DNA from 3 places in the Glutamicibacter sp. NPDC055354 genome. Region 2 is predicted to be linked to each of the others. Evidence: riboswitches for the same ligand, from Rfam matches in the RefSeq annotation. Region 2 holds a riboswitch; each other region holds the start of a gene.
What was found. A riboswitch is a leader RNA that binds a small molecule or an ion and turns the genes downstream of it on or off. The one in region 2 is predicted to bind thiamine pyrophosphate.
Positions count from the first base shown of each region.

Region 1 (7,653 bases), on a different contig from region 2:
GGAACCGGGACGTTCCTCATAGGCCAGCGGGTGGCGGGCCTCGGCCATGTCCATCAGCACTTCCTGGTCGTCGTCCTCCTGCCACCAGTCGGTAGCGAAAGTGACGTCGAGGCTGCGCACCAGCGGACCTTCGACCCGGAGCATCATTTCAACCCATTCGCGGCCCACCTTATGCGAGGACTCGCGCTTGTAGCCGGGTTCAATCAGGTTCTGGCTTCCGGTGAAGGCCACCTCGCCATCAACAACGAGGATCTTGCGGTGGTTGCGCAGATCCGGGCGGCGCCAACGACGGCCAATCAGGTCGATGGGCAGCATCGGGCGCCAGTTGATACCGGATTTCTTCAGCCGCTTCTTGAAATCCTTGTAGCCCTTGACGCGCAAGGTTCCCAGGTGGTCGAAGAGCAACCGGACGTGCACGCCGCGCTCCGCGGCCGCTTCCAGCGCATCGAGTACCGGTCCAACATAATCCGGGTCATCGCCCATGATGTAGAACTGGATGTGCACATAGCGGGTGGCGTTATCGATTTCCTTGCGCATGGCATCGAGCGAAGCCCGGTAATCGGAGATGACCTCTACCTGGTTGCCGCCTTCCAGCGGCATGGCACCAAGATTGCGGTTGAGCATGACTGCCGATTCGACCCATTCCTCCTGGGAATGGAATTCTTCGGGCAGCTGCATGTGGCTCGTGGCCTTCATGATTTCATCGTGCGCACGCCGCTGCTTTTCCAAGCGGCGGCGCGACAGGTGCGGATTGGCGAAAAGCCAGTATGCGACAAGTCCCACAACGGGCAGGAAGAAGATAGCCAATAGCCATGCCATGGCGGTGGTGGGGCGCCGGTTGCCCGGAACGATGCCGATCATGAAGTAGCGAACCGCTAGCTCTATTGCGACCAGCACGCTCCAGAGAACGCCGCCAATCTGCAAGAAGACTTCATTACTTGGCCACACTCGGGCACCCCCTTGGCTACACCCCGCGAATTCGGCATTATCGGCCTCTGATCTGCGATGTACAGGCCAAAATCCTTCGCTTAGCTTATCGAACATTGCCGGACTTGTCTGAATCTCCGCCTGCAGAAATCGCGCAGAAGACGCTGGGGTTCGATAATCTGTCTTTATGAGCTCACTTGTATTCTTGGATCCGGCCTATCCGGCTGGTCGTCTTGCAGACATCACTGCACCGCAACTTCTGGTCACAGCACAGGGAGTCACGCGAGGTGATGGCATCTTTGAATCGATGCTCTACACCAACCAGGCCGTACGCAAATTCGAAGCGCACCTGGCACGCTTGGCGACCTCGGCTGAAGTTGCCGACTTGGCCATTCCCGATGCGCGCAGCTGGTTTGCCGCGGTAGATACCGCTGTGGCCGATTTCGATGCCACCGGCGGCGCTGAAGAAGCGGTGGTCAAGCTGGTCGCCGCGCGCGGCGAGCACGACAATGATCCTGCCATTTGCTGGGTCACCGTGACCCCTGCCCCGGCTTTGGGCAGGGAACAGCGTGAAACCGGTGTGGATGTCCTGATGCTGGATCGCGGCTACGACTCGAAGCTGGCCGAACGTGCGCCATGGCTCATGATGGGCGCCAAGACCCTTTCCTATTCGATCAATATGGCCGCCCTGCGCTACGCGCACAAGCACGGCGCCCATGATGTCATTTTCACCTCCGCCGACGGGATCATCCTGGAAGCTCCGACCTCGACCGTGCTGGTAGCCCAGCGCGATGGCGAGACCAAGCGGCTGCTGACCCCGATGCTTGAAACCGGCATCCTGCCAGGCACCACGCAAAGCGCCATTTTCGACGCTGCGGCCCAGGATGGCTGGGAGCTGGGCTACGGCCCGTTGCGCCCGGAAGACCTGTATCAGGCCGATGGCGTGTGGCTGGTTTCCTCCATCCGCCTGCTGACCCCGGTGCGCACCATCGATGCCAAGCCGTTGCGCCTGGACGCTGAGCTCCATGAAGAGCTCAGCGCCCTGAGCGAAGCAATCCGCTAGGACCACACCAAGTTGTAGGTCCCTGCCAGCACGGCCGCAGCCATTGCGGCCGTGCCAAACAGGATCCCCGTGGCCAGCACCATGCCATCACGCCAGGTGAAGGTGGCCGTGCGAATCCATGTGCGCTTGGCCGTGCCGAACCCCTTGGCCTCCATCGTGGTGGCCAACCGTCCGGCGCGGCGAATCGCTTGCACCAGCAAGGCCAGCACCTGGCCCAGGGTTGCCTTGATGCGTTGGCCCACGGTGCCGAAGTTCCCGACACCGCGAGCGCGCCGGGCCAGCGTGAGCGTGGTGAATTCTTCCACCATCAACCCGAGCAATCGCATGCCGGCCAAGGCCCCGAGCACAAACCGGTGGGGTACCTTCAGCTGCTGAGACAGCGCCCCGCCCAAATCGCTTGGATTCGTGGTGGCCAGCAGCAAGATGCACGGGATGGCCAGCGCGAAAGCGCGCAGTCCGGTGGCAATGCCCCCGGCCACCGATCCCTCGGTGATGCTGAAGGCGCCGAATTGGGCGTAGACCATGCCGCTATCCTGGCCCACCAAGGCGATGCCCCACGCCGCAAGGATTCCGGCAATCAGCAGTGGCCACGCGCGCTTGAGGAATTTCAGCGGGCTCAGCCCTGCCAGGGGGAAGAACACCACGGTCGCCACGATCACGACCAGCGCCGAAACCCAATCCAAGGTGGTGATCAACGGCAGTGTTGCCGCAGCCACCGCACCGAGCTTGGCCAGCGGATTGATCTTCGCCAACCAGCTATGCCCTACCGGCGCATCAAGCACCGGCCCCTGTCGCGGGGTACCAGCTTCCGGGGTGCCGGCAGTGAGCACCAGGTCCCTTGCTTTGAGCACCGAGGCAAAGTGATCGTCGTGGGTCACAGCAATGATCGCGGTGCCCTGCTGCAATTCCTCAACCAGCAGCCCGGCCAGTTCCCTCCACGTATTCGCATCCTGCCCGAAGGTCGGTTCGTCGAGGATCAGCACCTGGGGGGATGCGGCCAGAACAGTGGCCACGGACAAGCGCCGCTTCTCGCCCCCGGAGAGAGTGAACGGGTTCGCGTCTGCCAAATGCGCCAGGCCCAAGCGTTCCAGCAACGCGTCCACGCGCGCTTGGACCTGGGCCGGCTCGTATTTCGGCGCATCGGCGCTGCTGGCCTGCGCGCGGCTGGGAGCGAAAGCCAGCTCTTCCCGAACGCTCTGGGTCACGAATTGGTGTTCGGGTTCCTGGAACACCGAACCGATCCGCCCAATCAATGCACCGGCTTTCCAGGCAAACGGGGAGTTGCCCAGACCGTCGGCCAGTTGCGCGGTGGCCGCCAACCCGCCGTCGGCCGGGACGAGCAATCCGCCCAAGGTCAAGGCCAGCGTCGACTTTCCAGCGCCATTCTCGCCGCGAATCACCGTCGCGGTGCCCGCTTGCACTTTCACGTCCACCGCTTGGGTGCGCGGTGCCGTGGCGGTGCGGGCGGATACCAGCTGCTGCGCTTCCAGCAGCATGGCACCGGCACCGTTCGTTGCCCGGGCCACCTGCGGGAAGTAGCCTGGAATCCACAGCCCGGCAGCAGCCAGCTCCTCGCGCACCGTTTCATCGGTGTACAGCTGCTGCGGGTCCAGATCGTGCGCGACTCCCCCACCGGGCTGCAGCACGATAACCCGGTCCACATGCTGCGCCCAGGCTTCAATCCGGTGTTCCACGACGACCAGCGTGGCACCGGAAAGCCGGGCGGCGTTCAGCACCGCATCGCGCAAGAGCTCAATGCTCTGCGGGTCCACATTGGCAGTCGGTTCATCGAGCAGCATGACGCTGGGTTCCATGGCCAGAATGCCGGCCAAGGCCAACCGCTGTTTCTGTCCGCCGGAAAGTTGCTGGGTGCGGTGCTCGAAGGACAGCGCACCCAGACCCACAGCGTCCAGCACTTCGGGGATCCGCTGGCGGATCAGTTCGGGATCCATTCCGAGGTTCTCCGCGCCAAAGGCCACATCATCGGCGACCCTGCTTTGCACTACCTGGGTTTCCGGGTCTTGCTGCATCAAGCCCACCGGGTGGCTCCGGATGAAGGCATCGCTGCCATCTATGAGCAGCCGGCCAGCGACTTGATCGCCCTCATCCGCATCCAGCAACCCGGCCATCGCGTGCAGCAAGGTTGACTTGCCGGCGCCCGATGGACCGACCAGCAGCACCTTCTCACCGGCGTGGATCACAAGGTCCAGTCCCGAGATGGCAGGATTCTTCCTCTCGGAGTGCTGCCAGCCGAACCCCGTTGCGGTGATGGCGGCACCGCGCTGGGTCAGCGAGGCTGCGCCGGAATTGGCAAAGGAACTCATTTTGCGCTTTCCAGGTGCGCACGCCGGCTCGGCAGGGCGCTCAATGCACCGGTCTTCGCCAGTCCACGCGTGGCCAACCAGGACAGCAGCCCTGCGACGACTACGCCGGAAATACCGGTGGCGATCACGTGGAAGATCTTCATTCCGGCGGTGTACTCAACATAGTAGGCCAGGATGTAGGCCTCGGAAATGCCGGCGAACAAGCCAGCGAACAAGCCGGCCAGCAGCGCCACGCCCAGGTTCCACTTGCGGTAGCGGAATGCTGCGAAGACCAGCTCTGCACCCAGGCCCTGGACCAGGCCGGAGATCAGTACGGTCAAGCCGTAGTGCGAGCCCAGCAGCGCTTCAACTACGGCGGCCAGCAGCTCGCAGTAGATTGCGGCGCCTGGCTTGCGGATGATCAGTGCGCCGAGCACCGCCGGGAAGAGCCACATGCCGGTGAGCAGCGCGGTGGCTGGCGGGAAAGCCGCAAAGGCGAGTGAGAACAGGCCATAGCCGGCACTCCACGCCCAGAAAATAACCCCTGAAGCGACGGCGATCACCGAGGCGACGACGATATCAACTACACGCCAGCCGGTACGCTGCTTCGAAACTGTTTCGTTCATTGCTGGTCCTCCTGTGGAAAGGAGGGGAGATGGACGGAATGAGGGCATACTGCCGCGCCTATCCGCATCCGAGATGCTCGACTTCCTTCGCCGGTACTAGCCGGGGCAGGTTCGAGGGTCTGCGATCTATCGCACTCTCAGCGTCTTGCGACTTTTTTTAAAAGTCTGACGCTCCCCTGTCGGAATAATTACTGCTCCCCCACCATACCGCAGGTATGCTGGGCAGAGGAACGATATGTCAAGAGCTTGATCGCGAGGAAAAAATGGATAAAGTGCAGAAACTTGCCACTACCGGTATCACCGTTGGCGCTGGCATGCTCGGCGGCAAGCTGGTTGATTTCCTTTGGTTGAAGGCAACCGGCAGCAAAGCACCACGCAAGGGCACTGAGGAAGCAGCGGAAGCTTCTTTCCGCCGTGCCTTGGGCTTCGCAGTCGTTTCGGCCCTGGTCGCAGCAATCCTGCAGACCGTGGCTGATCGCAGCGCCAACAAGGTTGTTGCCAAGTTCACCAAGTAAGCTTCGGCGTTGAGCCAAAAGCGGGAGCCGCCCAGAGGGGCGGCTCCCGCTTTTTCTCAATCTTGTTCGTCTGGCGATCCGGTCTTGGAAACCGGGGTGGTTCCGGTCGGCGGTGTTCCGTTGACCTTGTTGACCACGTGGCTCAGCTCATCGGAGAACAGGGTTTCCTTGGCAGCGTGCTTGGTCCGGTAGCCGGAACGGCCAATCATGTGGGCCGAAACCGGTGCGGTCAATAGCTGCATTCCCCAGGCCAGCACGAGTACCGGCACCACAGCCCAGCTGCGCAGGTAAATGGCCAGTCCAGCGAAAATCAGCAGGAAGCCGAGTACCTGCGGTTTGGTCGCTGCATGCATGCGGGTGAGCATGTCCGGGAAGGTCAGCAAGCCGATGCCTGCGATCAATGACATCAGGCAGCCAAGGATCAGCAGGACGGCAACGAGGACATCAAGGAAGATTTCCATTAGGCGTTCCTCTGATCCGAAACGAAGCGCGAGACGGTCACCGAACCGATGAACCCGAGCATGCAGGCGGCCACGACGAACAGCAAGTAGTCGGTGTGCTTGTGCAGCACCATTTCCAGGCACAGCGCGGCGGAGATGATCAGCAGCATCACGTCCAGGGCCAGCACCCGGTCAAGGATTGACGGCCCCTTGGCAACACGGACCAGGCAGGCGACAGCACCGAGCCCGAGCATGATGCCGCAGATCCAAATGACGATATCCAGCATGTTACCCCTTCCTCGCATCAAAGTTCGGTCCGCATTCGCTCTTGATCGCTTCGTACTCGTCTCGGCTGCCGATAGCCATGATCAGCCGGCGTTCGATGTCCCGGATGCCGGAACGCGCCTTCTCCACGTCCGCAGGCGACTCGATGTCGATGTAGTGCAGGTACAGCGTCGACGAGCTGCGGTCCACGTCGATCACGAAGGAGCCCGGGATCAGCGTGAGCACGTGGCCCACGGTCATCACGATCAGGTCCGAGTCGGTGCGCAGCGGGACCGCAATGACCGCGCTGCGGGTGCGCTTCCCGCGGACCAGCGCCAGCCAGGCCACGTGGACGCTGGCCGCGAAGACCTGTCCGAGGAACCAGATGAACAGCTTCAGGCAGTACCAGGCATTGATCCGGCCCGAAAGGACCACCGGCGGCAGCGGGAACAGGTTCACGATCAGCAGCGCGATGATCACGCCGAAGACCATGTTCCCCAGGGAGAAGTCCTGCCAGAGAGCACCCCAGACGAAGAGCAGCAGCAGAAGCAGCGGCCATTCCTGCTTGAGTGTCGCGCGGTGGCGCACGCCGGAGGTATCCAGCGCATCGTCAATGCGCTGGTCACGCGGTTCAAAGTTCTTGTTCGGCATCATCCCTCCAATCAGAATGGCAAGATCGAGCTGATATACGGTTCGCGGGCGATCAGTTCCGCAGCCACCCGCTCGCAGAATTCGAAGATCGGCCCGGCAAAGACGGTCAGGGCGATGCCCGCAAGCACCAGCGAACCGGTGGCGTAGCGCATGCCCCACGGCAAGGAGTCGGCTTCCAGCTGCTTGGCCAGTTTCAACCCCAAGCGGGGGTTCTGCGCGCCGCCGGCCAACGTCTCGTCGGCGACCTGCGTCGCTTCGGCCACCAGGTCCTGGTTGGGCACCTCGGCATCAGCGGCACGGCGCCAGAACACACGGGCCCACACGCGGATGATCGCCATCAAGGTCAGCAGGCTGGTCAGCAATCCGGCGCCGATCACGACCCAGGTCAGCGGATCGGCATCCTGCGCGGCCGCATGCAATAGCCCGAATTTGCCCAGGAATCCGGAGAACGGCGGGATGCCGCCCAGATTGATGGCCGGGATGAAGAAGAGCAGGGCCAATGCCGGGGAAAGCTTGGCCAGCGAGCCGAGCCGGGTGACATTCGAGCTGCCGGCACGGCGTTCGATCAGTCCCGCCACCATGAACAGCGAAGTCTGCACGATGATGTGGTGGCCCACGTAGTAGATGGTCGCGGCGATGGCCAGCGGCCCGCCCACGGCCACGCCGAAGATCAGGTAGCCGATGTGGCTGGTGAGCGTGAAGGAAAGCATGCGCTTGAAGTCCGTCTGCGCCAGCGCACCGAGGATACCGATGACCATGGTCAGCGCGGCCACCACCAGCAGTCCGGCGTTGACCGAGCCGCCCGGGAAGAGCAGGGTTTCGGTGCGGACGATCGCGTAGACGCCCACCTTGGTCAGCAACCCG
Region 1 is NZ_JBSHMB010000001.1:1,488,513-1,496,165, forward strand. It holds gene cls (cardiolipin synthase) at 1-948, opposite strand, end outside; gene ACWICV_RS06965 (aminodeoxychorismate lyase) at 1,115-1,990, shown strand; gene ACWICV_RS06970 (ATP-binding cassette domain-containing protein) at 1,987-4,314, opposite strand; gene ACWICV_RS06975 (ECF transporter S component) at 4,311-4,919, opposite strand; TPP riboswitch at 4,985-5,107, opposite strand; gene ACWICV_RS06980 (DUF4235 domain-containing protein) at 5,183-5,434, shown strand; gene mnhG (monovalent cation/H(+) antiporter subunit G) at 5,491-5,895, opposite strand; gene ACWICV_RS06990 (monovalent cation/H+ antiporter complex subunit F) at 5,895-6,161, opposite strand; gene ACWICV_RS06995 (Na+/H+ antiporter subunit E) at 6,163-6,792, opposite strand; gene ACWICV_RS07000 (Na+/H+ antiporter subunit D) at 6,801-7,653, opposite strand, start outside.
Region 1: another riboswitch for thiamine pyrophosphate. It lies ahead of ACWICV_RS06975 (ECF transporter S component); the one in region 2 lies ahead of thiM (hydroxyethylthiazole kinase).

Region 2 (7,653 bases):
GAACACCAGCTATCGACCGGGCCCGATCCCACTCGTTCTGGTGCGCATTGATCGCATTCTTTGCTTCAACCTCATGGGATTTGTCTGAGACCTGGCGCGTTTCAATGACCGAGCCCAATTCAGGTTCGGCTCTCGCTGAAGCACTCACTCCGGGGATCTGGGTTCTTCTGGTTTACCTCATCGGCTTGTTCACTTGGCCCAAGGAACTCCAGCCAGTGCGCACCGCTTCATTAGAGGCCCGCAGCCTGACAACTCCGTTTCCCAAGGCCCTAGGGGCTTTCGTTGGGCTTTTGCTGCTGATCGCGGTCGGCTCCCTGTGGCCGGCGTCCAAAGTCGAAGGGCTCGTTGGCGTTCCGGCCTCGGAATTCACGACCTTTGATTTTGACGGCATCTATTCATACACGTCGGAGGGTCCGTATGATGGGCGGTTGCCGGGCACACAGATGCTCCCGGTATTCATCGTGGCCCTGGCAGGGATCGTCGTGGCCGCGGCTGTGATTACCGTAGTTATCCTGAAAAAACCTGCCTTGGCCGGCATCTCGGTCGAAGACAACCAAGCGTTGCGCACGGTCTGGCTCAACCGCTTGATGCGCAATATCGGCATCGTCTTGCTGGCCTTCACCGTGTCGGTGGTCAATTACTCGCAGGCTAATTCGCCGGATGGACAGTACGAGTTCGTTAGCTATGGCGCCCTTGCGGTAGCCCTCACGTTGCTCTTCTGGGGACCGCGCTCTACATTCTCAGCTCAATCCACCACCAGGGAACGGACCGCCTTCTCGCGTTTGCGTGATCAACTATTCACCTTGCAATACGTAACTGCAGCACTCACCTTACTCAGCGTTGCAATCGGCTGGTCATTCTTGCCACTGGATGACGAGCTCCAGATGCCTACCAATGAGCGAACTACGTGGATCTTAATGATCTTTGCCGGTGCGGCTTTGATCTATGCCGTTCTCAATGCGCTTTATCTCAGCTACGTCAGCACGGTGGCCCGGCAGGCGTCTGCAGCAACCAAGTACCACGCACCCTTGCCCTTGTGGTCCTACATCGCCGCTGGCTTGCTGTTTGCCACCAGCACCTATTTTCTGCTCGATCCGCCACTGGACTATTTGTGGGGCTTCGCACCTCCAGGCAAGACAATGGTTGCAGGCTTGATCCTGCTGTTGCTGGCAACCCATCTTGGATTCGTCTGGTTCTCCCGCCGGGCGATTATTCCCTGGGCTGTCTCGTCGGCCGAAGAAATCTGGTACCGCAAGGTCCTGGAACTGCGTTCAATGCGTGTTATCACCAGTGCAGTGGTAGCCATGCTGCTCATTGGCTACGGATTCCCGGCCGGGCTGGGACTCTTTGCATTGCTTATCTTCGTTGTCCCAGCAGTCATTTTCCTAGAGCGCCCCGGTAGCGCCTTCGTGCGGGAACATCAGCCGGCAGCTACTTCATGAGCACGCAGATCAGTGTTGACCTCCAAGCAGCTACCCCGCCCTATGAGCAGATCCGCTCGCAGATTGCTTCACTGATCTCCTTGGGAGATCTGCCCTCGGGGAGCAAGCTGCCTACTGTGCGTGCGCTGGCCACGGACCTCGGCGTCGCTGCCGGTACAGTGGCGCGCGCCTACAAGGAGCTGGAAGCCGAAGAGCTGATCACCTCCCGGCGCCGTGCCGGCACAGTGGTCAACGAGCGGCCGCAGCCGGTGGATACCAGTGAAGATCTCCTGGCCGCCGTGGATCACCTCTGGGCGTTGGCGGCCGCGCAGAAGGTGGATGCGGCCACGCTCAAGGCCTTGGTGGCGCGGCGCGAGCGTAAGTAACTTGTCCTCGGAACCGGTTGTGCGTACGCTCTATGGCAGTGACACGGGGTGTCGGATCAACCGACTGAGATAAGACCCGTAGAACCTGATCTAGTTCACGCTAGCGGAGGGATGTCGCATGGCTTTGCATGCAGTTGCCCAAAAATACCGGCAACAATCACCTTTGGTTTTTTGCCTGACCAATACCGTCGTATCCAATTTCACCGCCAATGTCCTGCTGGCATCCGGGGCTTCCCCGGCCATGACGGATCTGCCCGGAGAGACCGGCCCATTCGCGCAGGCAGCTTCAGCCGTATTGGTGAATTTGGGAACTCCAAGCACTGAACAGCTGACCGCCATGGAAGAAGCTGTGCAGTCGGCGAGCGCTGCAGGCACCCCCTGGGTCCTGGATCCAGTGGCAGTGGGAGCGCTTCCGGTGCGCACGGAGTTTGCCCGGCGCATTGTCCGGCAACGCCCGACCCTGATTCGCGGCAACGCCTCGGAAATCCTGGCCCTGGCCGGCCGGCAATCTGCTTCGCGCGGTGTCGATGCCTTGGATGAGGTTTCTGCCGCCTTGGCGGCGGGACGCGAACTGGCCACGGAAAACGACTGCGTAGTGGCCATTTCCGGCCAGGCTGACGCCATCATCGACGCCACGCGTACCGTCTTGGTGCATACCAACGGAATTGGCTTGACCCGGATGACAGGTGGCGGCTGCGCCTTGGGCGCGGTCTGCGCCGGAATGGTTGCGGTCCACGATGACCCGTTCGAGGCCACCATCGCAGCCCACGGTTTCTATGGCCTGGCCGCGGAAAAGGCCCTGGCTGGCAGCTCCGGTCCGGGCAGCTTCGCAGTTGCCTTCCTTGATGCGCTGTCGGCTGCCGATCCCGGGGAACTGAAAACTTTGAAGTACGAGGAATTGAACCATGCATAATTACGGCGCTTATCTAGTAGCCAACACTGCCAGCTGCACCCCACGCAGCACCCTGGAAGTTATCGAGGGCGCCGTCGCCGGAGGGATCGGGTGGATCCAGCTGCGCGCCAAGGATGAAAGCGCCCGGGAATTCTTCGAGCTGGCCTGCGCGGCTGCCAAGCTCACCGAGGGCAAAGCCCAGTTGCTGATCAATGACCGCATTGACGTCTACCTCGCGGCACGGGCTGCTGGCGCAGCAGTGAACGGCATCCATATCGGGCAAAAAGATGTGCCGGTACAGCTGGCTCGCCAGATCATTGGCGAGGGCATCATCGGCTTGAGTGCTTCCAGCGATGAGCAATTGGCCCAGGCGAACAAGGACGCCTCGGTGATCGACTACCTCGGTGTAGGAGCCATCCGCGCCACTCCGACGAAAAAAGACCATCCTGTTCCCCTGGGGCTGGACGGCTTTGCGCGAGCCGCTGCCTTGGCCAAGCTGCCCTGCGTAGCGATCGGCGCAATTACCCAAGACGATGCCGCCGCGATCCGCGCCGGCGGCGGCGCAGGCCTGGCCGTGGTCCGCGCCATCTGCAACGCCGAAGATCCGCAACTTGCCAGCGCGCAGCTGGTCGCAGCCTGGGAGGCCTCGAAATGAACATCCTATCCATCGCAGGCTCCGATCCTTCCGGCGGCGCCGGAATCCAAGCGGATCTGAAGGCCATTGCCGCCAACGGCGGCTACGGAATGTGCGTGATCACCGCTTTGACTGCGCAAAACACCCATGGGGTATCCGGAGTTCAGGCGATCAGTGGCGATTTCGTCCTCGCGCAGCTCGAAGCCGTGAGCACAGATATCCGCATCGATGCGATCAAGATCGGGATGCTGGCCAACGCCGAGGTGATCCGCGCAGTCACCCGCTGGCTGGAAACTGTTGACGCCCCCGTCGTGCTGGACCCGGTCATGGTGGCGACCAGCGGGGATCGCCTGCTCGACGACGAATCCGCCCTTGATTCGCTGCTGGATCGCGCCACGGTGATTACCCCGAACCTGCTGGAGCTGGCCAGCTTGCTGCGCGAGCCTGTGGCCCCTTCCTGGGACGAAGCCCTGCGCCAGGCCCAGCGGCTGGCTGCCAAGCACGACACGCTGGTTCTGGCCAAGGGCGGGCACCTGGCCGGGGCGGATTGCCCCGATGCCCTGGTGTCGGCGGGCGGGGTGCAACTGGAGCTGCACGGCCCGCGCCATGCCACCAGTAACACCCACGGCACCGGCTGCACCCTTTCCAGCACTCTGGCTACCCGCTTCGCTGCCACTGGAGATTGGATCGCCGCGTTGAAGCAGTCCAAGTCCTACCTCTCCAAGGCCATCGCAGCGGCCGACCAATTGCAGGTGGGCAGCGGCCACGGCCCGGTCAACCACTTCATCGACTTCTTCGGCACGGCAGATCCCATGGGCGACTGGTGGCAGAAGATCCAGCCGATCCGCGAGGAAATCGACCAGCTGGATTTCATCACCCGGCTATCCGAGGGCACCTTGGACCGGGATGACTTCCACTACTACATCGTCCAGGATGCGCTGTATCTGCTGCGTTACGCCAAGGTGCTTTCGCTGGCCAGCTCGATGGCGCCGGATCTCGGTGCCCAGCGTTTCTGGTCGCGTGGCGCCAACGGCATCCTCGATGGCGAGCTGCAGCTGCACGGCAGCTACCTGGACGAGTTCGCTGATACGCCCAGCGCCACCACGCTGAACTACACCAACCACCTGGCCGCCAGCCAGGAGAGCTACGGGGAGCTGATTGCCGCGATCCTGCCTTGCTACTGGCTGTACCAGGACATCGGCAAGCGGTTGTCGGCAGCCAACCATGCCGAGCATCCTTATCGGCAATGGCTGGAAACCTATGCATCCGAGGAATTCGATTCCGCCACCGAGCAGGCCATCGAAATGGTCCGCCAGGCGTTCGAGCAGGCAGATCCGCAGCTGCGGGCCCGCATGGAGGCCGCTTTCATCCGCTCGGCGGAACATGAGCGCTCTTTCTTCGCGCAGGCGCACGAGAACCGAGTAGACTTCTCTACGGCCTAAAACCCGCAGGGCCCGGGAAGAGGAATCATGAGTTGGAGCATTCACGGCAACGGCAGGACCATCACCCCAGGTGAGGTAGTTGCCCCGGATGAGCGGCTGCATTGGCCGCAGACCGTTTCCATCGGAGCCCAGCACATCCTGGCGATGTTCGGCGCCAGCATCCTGGTGCCAACCATCACCGGCTTCCCGGTCACCACGACCTTGCTGTTCACCGGCCTGGCCACCGTCATCTTCTTGCTGATGACCAGGAACAAGGTGCCCAGCTACCTCGGCTCGTCCTTTGCGATGATTGCTCCGGTGCTCTCGACCACCCAGTCGCACAGCATGTCCGGCGCGCTGGGCGGCATCGTGATGACCGGGGCCTTGCTGTTCGTTGTCGGGCTGATCGTGCAGAAGACCGGCACCGGCTGGATCCACGCCCTGATGCCGCCGGTGGTCATGGGCACCATCGTGGCGCTCATCGGCCTGAATTTGGCCAGCGCAACGCTGGTTCCCATGACCGAGTTCCCGCTGACCACTTTCCTCACGGTGATCTTTACCGTGGTCGCGACCGTTGCGTTCAAGGGCCTGCTGGGCCGGCTGTCGATCCTCATGGGACTTCTTTGCGGCTACCTTGTTGCACTGGCCCAGGGGCAGGTGAGCTTCAAGGCGGTTGCTGCCGCAGAGTGGATCGGACTGCCAGAATTCCACACCCCGACCTTCCACTTCGACACTGCGCTGATGTTCCTGCCTGCGGTGTTCGTGCTGATCGCCGAGAACATCGGCCATGTGCGCACCGTTGGCGTGATGACCAATCGCGACCTGTCGAAGTTCAACGGCCGTGCGCTGATGGCCGATGGCGCTGCCAGCGTGCTCGCCGGTTTCGGCGGCGGTTCGGCCACGACCACCTATGCCGAAAACATCGGCGTGATGGCCGCTTCGCGCGTGTACTCGACCGCGGCCTATTGGATCGCTGCGATTGTGGCCGTGGCCCTGGCCTTCCTGCCGAAGTTCGGCGCATTGATCGGCACCATTCCAGAAGGCGTGATCGGCGGCTTGGGCATCGTGCTCTACGGCATGATCGGCATCGTCGGCGCGCGCCTGTGGATCGAGGCGAAGGTGGATTTCGGCAACCCGATCAACTTGATGACCGCCGGCACCGGCCTGATTATCGCCATTGCGGTGACCAAGGAAATCGCTTTCGGCCAGCTCCAGCTGGGCGGCATCGCCCTGGGCTCGATCGCCACCTTGGTGGTCTTCCACCTGATGAGTATCGTCGCCAAGATGCGCGGCAACGATTTGGCGGACTCGCAGAAGCCTGCGGATAGCTAGCAAATAAATTCCCCGCAGGCCGGCATCGCGATAACTCGCAATGCCGGCCTGCTTTTTTGCCAAGAATTCGGGAGCTGGCCAGTCATCAACCGGCGACGCGCACTGGGCCTCCCCCGGTCTTGAAGTAAGGACTCCTTCCAATTTGTGATCGATCTCCCATAAAAAATCGGGAAATCGGGATTCTGCGGCTCTCGAATCCGATAGCATGGCTCATTGTGACTGCGACTACATCAGACGGAAAACTCTCCGCGCGACTCATCTTCATCGCCCTCGGGGCGGCATTGGGTGGGTTCGTTTTCGGATATGACTCATCAATCGTCAACGGCACCGTGGACGCTGTCGAGCACGAATTCGGGCTCAACGCGGTAACCATCGGATTCACCGTTTCCTGCGCCCTGCTCGGCGCAGCACTGGGAGCCTGGATAGCGGGTGTGGTCTCCGAACGCGTGGGACGCGTGCGCACCATGCTCTTCGCCTCCATCCTCCTGGCAGCATCAGCCATCGGCTGCGGCCTGTGCTTCGGCGTAACCGACCTGATCATCTGGCGCATTGTCGGCGGCATCGGCGTGGGCTTCGCCTCGGTGATCGCCCCTGCCTACATTGCCGAAGTCTCCCCGGCCGCGCATCGCGGACGCCTGGGCACCATGCAGCAGATGGCCATCGTGCTGGGCATCTTCGTGGCCTTCCTGGTCAGCGCGCTGCTGGTCTTCGTCATGGGCTCGGCGGATGCCGTCGGCTTGTTCGGTCTGACGGCCTGGCGCTGGATGTACCTGTCGCTGCTGGTTCCAGCAGTGCTCTACGGCCTGCTCTCGCTGCGCCTGCCCGAATCTCCCCGCTACCTGGTCGAGCGCGGCCGCTTCGTTGAAGCAGCTACCGTGCTGACCCGCGATATGGGCATGAACGCCGGCACCGATACCGAAAAGAAGATCGAAGAGATCCGCTCCACCGTGCACATCGAGCGCCGCCAGGTCTTCAAGGACCTGCTGGGCCGCTTCGGCTTCCACCCGCTGGTGTGGGTCGGCATCCTGCTCTCGGTCTTCCAGCAGTTCGTCGGCATCAACGTGATCTTCTACTACTCCACGACGCTGTGGAAGTCCGTCGGCTTTGCCGAATCGGATTCCTTCACGATTTCGCTGATCACCTCGGCGACCAACGTGCTGGCAACGATCGTGGCGGTGCTGCTGATCGACGTGCTGGGACGCAAGCTGCTGCTCACCATCGGCTCGGCCATCATGACCGTGTCGCTGGGCATGATGGCGGTAGCGTTCGCGCAGTCGGTCACCATCGACGGCGCCGTGTCGCTGCCGGGCAACTGGGGCATCGTCGCCCTGGTCTCGGCCAACCTGTTCGTGGTCGGCTTCGGCGCCACCTGGGGTCCGGCCGTATGGGTATTGCTCGGCGAGATCTTCCCGAACTCGATCCGCGCCATGGCACTCGGAGTGGCAGCCTCGGCGCAGTGGATCGCCAACTTCGCCGTTTCCACCACCTTCCCGGCCCTCGCCGAGGCAGGCTTGGCATTGGCCTACGGCATCTACGCATTCTTCGCGCTGCTTTCCCTGATCTTCGT
Region 2 is NZ_JBSHMB010000003.1:329,653-337,305, reverse strand. It holds gene ACWICV_RS14860 (hypothetical protein) at 1-118, opposite strand, end outside; gene ACWICV_RS14855 (hypothetical protein) at 105-1,442, shown strand; gene ACWICV_RS14850 (GntR family transcriptional regulator) at 1,439-1,807, shown strand; TPP riboswitch at 1,842-1,936, shown strand; gene thiM (hydroxyethylthiazole kinase) at 1,926-2,720, shown strand; gene thiE (thiamine phosphate synthase) at 2,713-3,354, shown strand; gene thiD (bifunctional hydroxymethylpyrimidine kinase/phosphomethylpyrimidine kinase) at 3,351-4,775, shown strand; gene ACWICV_RS14830 (uracil-xanthine permease family protein) at 4,803-6,086, shown strand; gene ACWICV_RS14825 (sugar porter family MFS transporter) at 6,302-7,653, shown strand, end outside.

Region 3 (7,653 bases), on a different contig from region 2:
GGAGCCACCCGGCCGTACTGCTGACCAAGGGCGGCGAAGTGATCGCCGCGGCTACCGCAGCCGATCTCTTGGCCTACTCCACCCGCTAGAGACAACACCTCAAAGGATTGATATCGATGACTGAAAACCATCAGGGAGCAAACACCCGCTTTGTCCATGCGGGCCAGGAATTCGAACCGGTCACCGGCGCGGTAGTTCCGCCGCTGCATTTCTCCTCGACCTACGCGCAGGACGGCATTGGCGGCCTGCGCAACGGCTACGAGTACGGCCGCGGCACCAACCCGACCCGCGACGCGCTGCAGGCGCAGCTGGCCGGCGCAGAATTCGGCACCCACGCCTTCTCCTTCAGCTCCGGCCTGGCCGCCGAGGACTCGCTGATCCGTGCGATCCTGCGTCCGGGCGACCACATTGTGCTGGGCAACGACGCCTACGGTGGAACCTTCCGCCTGATTGACCGCGTGCTGGGCGACTGGGGCATCGGCAACACCCCGGTGAACATGGCTGACGAAGCAGCGCTGGCTGCCGCCATCGAAAAGAACAAGGCAAAGCTGGTGTGGGTTGAGACCCCTTCGAACCCGATGATGACCATCACCGACATCGCCAAGGTCGCTGAAATCGCCCATGCTGCCGGCGCATTGCTGGTCGTGGACAACACCTTCGCCAGCCCATTCCTGCAGCAGCCGCTGACCCTGGGTGCTGACATCGTGGTCCACTCGACCACCAAGTACATCGGCGGCCACTCCGATGTGGTGGGCGGTGCGGTGATCGTCAAGGATGCGCAGCTGGCAGAAAAGATCGGCTTCATCCAGTTCGCTGTGGGCGCCGTCTCGGGCCCGATGGACGCCTTCTTGACCACCCGCGGCCTGAAGACCCTGGGCGTTCGCATGCGCGCCCACTCGGAGAACGCTGCACAGGTTGCCGGGTGGCTGCGTGAGCGCAGCGAAGTCGAGCGCGTGCTCTACCCGGGCTTCGAAGACCACCCGGGCCACGAGATTGCCAAGAAGCAGATGTCCGGCTTCGGCGGCATGGTGTCCGTCCAGTTCACCGGCGGTGAAGCGGCGGCCCGCAAGATTGCCGAGAGCACCAAGCTATTCACCCTGGCAGAATCCCTGGGCGGCATCGAATCGCTGATGAACTACCCGTCGGAGATGACCCACGCTTCGGTGAAGGGTACCGAGCTGGCGGTTCCGGTGAACCTGTTGCGCCTGTCCGTTGGCATCGAAGACCCTGCGGATTTGATTGAAGACCTGGATAAGGCCTTCGCCAACCTGTAAGAACCAAGCGCAAAGGACCTGGGTTCCGCTGCCCGCAAAGGGCAACGGAACCCAGGTCCTTGGTGCTTTGAACGAAGTTCCGGATCGGCTACCGGCGGCGCTTGGCCGGTTTGGGATCCACGATCTTGAAATACCTGTTGCTCGCTGGCATCCACATCAAGGCCACGCTGAACATGATGATGGCCGCCAGCAGCGAATAGCGGCCGAATCGCAGCAACAGCGGCAGCGCGGTAATCAGGCCCAACCAGGACAGCTGGGCGCGCGCGGCCCGGTCCCCGGTGAATAAGCGGTAACCCAGCACACAGCAGGCAAGGCCGGCAGCGGCGAAAAAGATCATCAGCGCAATGGCTCCGAAATCCAGCGCGGAATCCTGGATATGCTCGTAAGCCAGGAAGCCTCCGAAGCCGAGAAAAAGCACTCCGGCTAGGAGCCATAGCATTTGGGCGATGAACAATCCGCCTGGGGTGGGCTCATCTGGACGTCGCGGAAAAAGTGGTTTCTTCACGTTCTCAACCCTACGTGCTTTGGTGCGGTGCCCGATCTCACACGCTCTCGACACTGACAATAGTGGCCTGTTCAAGCTAGCATTAAGTGTTCGCGAACATCAGGGTATCCCTCTCGCATCCAGCCCAATTTTTGAGGCCGGAGCCTTCTCGTGTTGTATTTTCCGCAAAGTGTGTGCGGGTCTTTATGTCATAGGGGAGCGCTTGATGAGCGTGACTTGTATCTGACTGTGCAGCCTATACGTCGTTTCTTTGGGGACGGCCAAGGCCTATCCCCTAACGAATGAGGTAATTCTTCGTGTCTTCTGACATGCCCGTAAACACCGACGACAACCAGACCCCGGAAGAGCCAACCGTGCTCTTCTCCGAACTTGGCCTGGATGCCCGCGTGCTTGCATCGCTTGCCGACCTTGGCTACGAAAAGCCATCGCCAATCCAGGCAGCGACCATTCCACTGCTTCTCGAAGGCCGCGACGTTGTCGGCCTGGCCCAGACCGGTACCGGCAAGACCGCTGCTTTCGCGCTTCCTGCCCTGTCCCGCATGGCAGAGCTGGCTGACACCAATGGTCCAGCCAAGACCCCGCAGATCCTGGTTCTGGCTCCAACCCGCGAGCTGGCCCTCCAGGTCGCCGAAGCCTTCACTTCCTACGCCAAGTACCTGCCGAACTTCACCGTTCTGCCAGTGTACGGCGGCTCGCCATACGGCCCGCAGCTCAACGGCTTGCGCCGTGGCGCCCAGGTAGTCGTTGGTACCCCAGGTCGCGTTATCGACCACATCAACAAGGGTTCCTTGGACCTGTCGAACCTGCAGTACGTTGTCCTTGATGAGGCCGACGAAATGCTGCGCATGGGCTTCGCCGAAGAGGTCGACAAGATCTTGGAAGCTACCCCAGAGGACAAGCAGGTTGCCCTGTTCTCGGCAACCATGCCACGCACCATCCGCCGCATCGCTTCGGAATACCTGCGCAACCCGCAGGAAGTTGCCGTGAAGTCCAAGCAGTCCACCGGCACCAACATCACCCAGCGCTACCTGCAGGTCATGGGCGCCCACAAGCTGGACGCCATGACCCGCATCCTGGAATCCGAGTCGTTCGAAGGCGTTATCACCTTCGTCCGCACCAAGATGGCTACCGAGGACCTGGCCGACAAGCTGAAGGCCCGCGGCTTCACCGCGGCTGCCATCAACGGCGACATCCCTCAGCAGCAGCGTGAGCGCACCGTTGAGAACCTGCGCTCGGGCAAGATCGACATCCTGGTTGCTACCGACGTGGCAGCTCGTGGCTTGGACGTTGAGCGTATTTCGCACGTTATCAACTTCGACATCCCGCATGACACCGAGTCCTACGTGCACCGCATTGGCCGTACCGGCCGTGCCGGCCGCTCGGGCGACGCGATCCTGTTCATGACCCCGCGCGAGAAGTACTTGCTGCGTGCCATCGAGAAGGCTACCCGCCAGCCGGTGACCCAGATGCAGCTGCCTTCGCTGGATTCGGTCAACGACCGTCGTATCCAGAAGTTCACCGATCGCATCGACAAGACCATCAGCGGCCAGGACCTGACCACCTTCCGCGAAATCGTGGAGAAGTTCGCTTCCGAGCACGAAGACCTGGACCAGCTGGAAATTGCAGCTGCACTGGCTCTGATGGCCCAGGGCGGCCGCCCGCTGCTGATGACCGAACCAGTCATGTCCCCTTCGAAGAAGGCACGCATGGATCGCCCAGAGCGCGGCGAGCGTAGCGAACGCGGTGACCGTGGCGATCGCGGTCCACGTGCCCGCAAGACCGCTGCCGAAGGCAACGCCATGTACCGTCTGGCCGTAGGCCGACGCAACCGCGTGCAGCCGGGCTCGATCGTTGGCGCACTGGCCAACGAGGGCGGCTTCGATTCTTCGGAAATCGGCGGCATCGAGATCCGTTCGGACCACACCCTGGTCGAGTTGCCAGCAGAGCTGAGCAAGGACCAGTGGCGTGCACTGTCCAAGACCCGCATCGGCGGCGAAGCCATCGAGCTCGAGCTCGACAATGGCCGCAGCCCGCGCCGTGACGACGAAGGCGACCGCGGTGGCTTCCGTGGCGGCCGTGGTGGTGGCTTCGGCGGCGGACGCAGTGGCGGCCGTGGCGGTTTCGGTGGCGGACGCGGCGGCGGACGTGGCGGCTTCGGCGGTGGCGGACGCGGCGGCAAGGATCGCTTCAGCGACTCGGGCCGCAGCGGTGGACGTCGCGACTACTAAGCCAGCCGCACGCAGCTGAACAGCATTGAATAACGCCCTTGGGGCAAGCCGAAAGCTTGCCCCAAGGGCGTTTTTCGTGCGCCGCAGGCTATTTACGGAGCAGGAGTTCCCACCGGGATCCCGTCCCCGAGATAGACCGTGCCGCCGCTTTCCAGGAACTGCCTGCTTTTCTGCGCCATCCCGGCCAGGGCGGCTTGCGCCTCGGCCGAGCCGTACTCGTCGCGGATATCCTGGGAGATGCGCATGGAGCAGAACTTCGGCCCGCACATGGAGCAGAAGTGGGCGGTCTTGGCCGGCTCGGCCGGCAAGGTCTCATCATGGAATTCCTGTGCGGTGACCGGGTCAAGGGACAACGCGAACTGGTCATTCCAGCGGAATTCGAAGCGCGCCTTGCTCAGCGCATCATCCCGCGCTGTGGCGCCCGGGTGGCCCTTGGCCAGATCGGCGGCGTGCGCAGCGATCTTGTAGGTGATCACCCCGGTCTTCACATCATCCCGGTTGGGCAGTCCCAGATGCTCCTTGGGAGTGACGTAGCAGAGCATCGCGGTCCCGTACCGTGCGATCTCCGTGGCGCCAATGGCGCTGGTGATGTGGTCGTAGCCCGGGGCGATGTCGGTGACCAGCGGGCCCAGGGTATAGAACGGCGCCCCATCGCACAGCTGCTGTTGGCGTTCCACATTCTCGCGCACCAGATGGAACGGGATATGCCCCGGGCCTTCGACCATCACCTGCACATCGTACTTCCAGGCGCGCTTGGTCAGCTCGGCCAGGGTGTCCAGCTCGGCGAACTGGGCGGCGTCGTTCGCATCTGCGATGGAACCCGGGCGCAGCCCGTCGCCCAGCGAGAAGGCCACGTCGTACTGCGCGAAGATCTCGCACAGCTGATCGAAGTGGGTGTAGAGGAAATTCTCCTGGTGGTGCGCCAAGCACCAGCCGGCCATGATGGACCCGCCACGCGAGACCATGCCGGTGACCCGGTTGGCAGTCAGCGGGATGTAGCGCAGCAGCACCCCGGCGTGGATGGTCATGTAGTCCACGCCCTGCTCGCACTGCTCAATGACGGTGTCGCGGAAGATCTCCCAGGTCAGTTCGTTGGCTTCGCCGTTGACCTTCTCCAACGCCTGGTAGATCGGCACGGTGCCGATGGGGACCGGGGAGTTGCGGATGATCCACTCGCGGGTGGTGTGGATGTCATCTCCGGTGGACAGGTCCATAACCGTGTCCGCGCCCCATTTGGCCGCCCACTGGAGCTTGGAGACTTCTTCTGCGATGGAGCTGGTCACCGCCGAGTTGCCGATATTCGCATTGATCTTGACCAGGAACGCCTTGCCGATGATCATCGGCTCGGATTCCGGGTGGTTGATGTTCGCCGGGATGATGGCTCGCCCGGCCGCGAGCTCGCTGCGCACCAGCTCGACATCGCATTCCTCGCGCAGGGCCACATAGCGCATTTCCGGGGTGATGATCCCGGCACGCGCATAGTGCATTTGCGTCACGCGGGCTCCGCCAACGGCCTGCAGCGGCGGGGCTGAGCGTCCGGCCCATTCCGCGCTGGCCGTGCCGCGGCGGACCGCTGAGCGTCCGTCGTCGTGCAGGTTGCGTTCGCGGCCTGCATAGGTTTCCACGTCCCCGCGTTCCAGGATCCACCGCTCGCGGAAGGGTTGCAGGCCTTGGGTGGGCTCGCTTCCCGGTCCGCTGGTGCGATATACAGCCAGCGGCTCGTTGGACTGTCCATTGGGGGAGTCTGCCAATTGGATCTGCGTGACGGGAACAGAAATTCCCGCAGATTCACGGTAGGCAAGGGTGTGGGCAGGGTGCTGTTCAATTTGTTCCACTGGGGAAACTCACTTCCTTCGCCGGCATTACCCGGACAGGTTCAACGGTCGCGGACGGCGATAGCCCGATCTCAGCCCTTGCCAGGGCACCCGTGTGGTCGCGAACAACTTAGCACGCTTGCGAGGGTTAAACGCAAACCCAGTGGTCAGGGCCTGACATCAAGGAAGTGGGAAGGGCCGGCTGTGGCGGGCCAAGATGCTTTTCATTGGCCGGAGACTCTTGCCGGGGGCACCTGGAATCCGGGGCGCAAGACGCAGCCGGTAGCCGGTGCTGCAGCTTGGGGTGTGCCCTGGGCCATGCTCGCAGTGGCTACACGGCATCTGCGGGATAAACGAAAAGAGAGGCAATCTGGAACCAGATTGCCTCTCTTATTTCGAGCCCCCTGCCGGAATCGATCCGGCGACCTCGTTCTTACCAAGAACGCGCTCTACCACTGAGCTAAGGGGGCAACAGGTAAATACTTTACACAGGTTTTTGAGGTTTGCAAAATCCGTCGGGAATTTGTTGCTGAGGTCACAATATTCCTACTCAAGACCGGAATGGGCGGCAAGGAGCTGTTGCCTTCCTGGCGGTTTCCAGCACCCCGGTTCGCGGCCTGGGATCCAACTGCCGGCCGCTGGAGCCGTGCCTGCGTGCCAGGGTGGATCGGGTGTTGCCCAAGTGCCGCTCGGTCACGGGTTCTGGAGCGGGAAAAGGTGGCAGCGTTCCGAAATTCCAAGCGGAGTAATTCGATGCTTGGCCACCGGGAAGAATCCGCGGGATTCTATCCTGCGCACCCGGGCAAATCCGCGATTGACCACGAGGAGCACTCCCGTGAGCATCGTCACCAGGGCACTTTTTGTCCCACCCTTCGTCCCCGGGGTGGCGAGTGAGGGGATAAATAGCCATTGACTAGTGGTTTTACAGAATTTTCCGGGTCTTTTCCGGGGTGATCCGCCGATTTTTCTTTGCCGGGAAATCCGTGTAGAGTATTTACTCGTTGCCCCCTTAGCTCAGTGGTAGAGCGCGTTCTTGGTAAGAACGAGGTCGCCGGATCGATTCCGGCAGGGGGCTCTGAGTGAGAAGCATTCTTGGCTTCTACTGGATTGCTTCTCACTTGTGGCGGCGTAGCTCAGCTGGTTAGAGCGCACGACTCATAATCGTGAGGTCCCGGGATCGAGTCCCGGCGCCGCTACCAAATCAAAGATCCTCGGCCTCGGCCGAGGATCTTTTTTGGTTTCCGGCCCCGAAGCAGCATTGTCCTTCGAGGGCATGAACGGCTAGTGATCCAAGTCCTTCTCCTGGTTCCCGTCCTTGGCTTGCTGAGCCAGCGACAGCAGCCCCTGGATCGCTGTCGTATCGAAATCCGCCTCTTGGCTCGGTGCCTGATTGGCATCATGGCCGTGGACTTCGGTATGCAAGCGCTGCATCTGCATGTCGAGTTTCGTCGCCATGGCCGCCGCGTCGGCAAGCTCTTGCACTAGATGTTCTGGAACTTCGCCCTCGTACTTGTAGAAGATCTTATGTTCCAGGCTTGCCCAGAAATCCTGGGCAATGGTACGGATCTGCAGCTCCACCACGACATCGACCGGGCCATCGGATAAGTAGACCGGGATCTGCACGATCGCATGGACACTTTTATAGCCGTTGGGCTTCGGGTTCTTGATGTAGTCCTTGATTTGGAGGACCTTCAGGTCATTCTGCGAGGTTAGCGTGTTCAGAACCTTGTAGATGTCCTTGACGAAACTGCAGGTAATGCGCACGCCGGCAATGTCGCTGATGTTCTCGCGAATGGCAGGCAGGGACGGGGAGATGTTCCGGCGGGAGACCT
Region 3 is NZ_JBSHMB010000001.1:1,341,040-1,348,692, reverse strand. It holds gene ACWICV_RS06300 (pyridoxal-phosphate dependent enzyme) at 1-89, shown strand, start outside; gene ACWICV_RS06295 (cystathionine gamma-synthase) at 117-1,274, shown strand; gene ACWICV_RS06290 (hypothetical protein) at 1,363-1,779, opposite strand; gene ACWICV_RS06285 (DEAD/DEAH box helicase) at 2,088-4,007, shown strand; gene thiC (phosphomethylpyrimidine synthase ThiC) at 4,100-5,842, opposite strand; TPP riboswitch at 5,839-5,946, opposite strand; tRNA gene ACWICV_RS06275 (tRNA-Thr) at 6,220-6,291, opposite strand; tRNA gene ACWICV_RS06270 (tRNA-Thr) at 6,825-6,896, shown strand; tRNA gene ACWICV_RS06265 (tRNA-Met) at 6,944-7,020, shown strand; gene ACWICV_RS06260 (GTP pyrophosphokinase) at 7,103-7,653, opposite strand, start outside.
Region 3: another riboswitch for thiamine pyrophosphate. It lies ahead of thiC (phosphomethylpyrimidine synthase ThiC); the one in region 2 lies ahead of thiM (hydroxyethylthiazole kinase).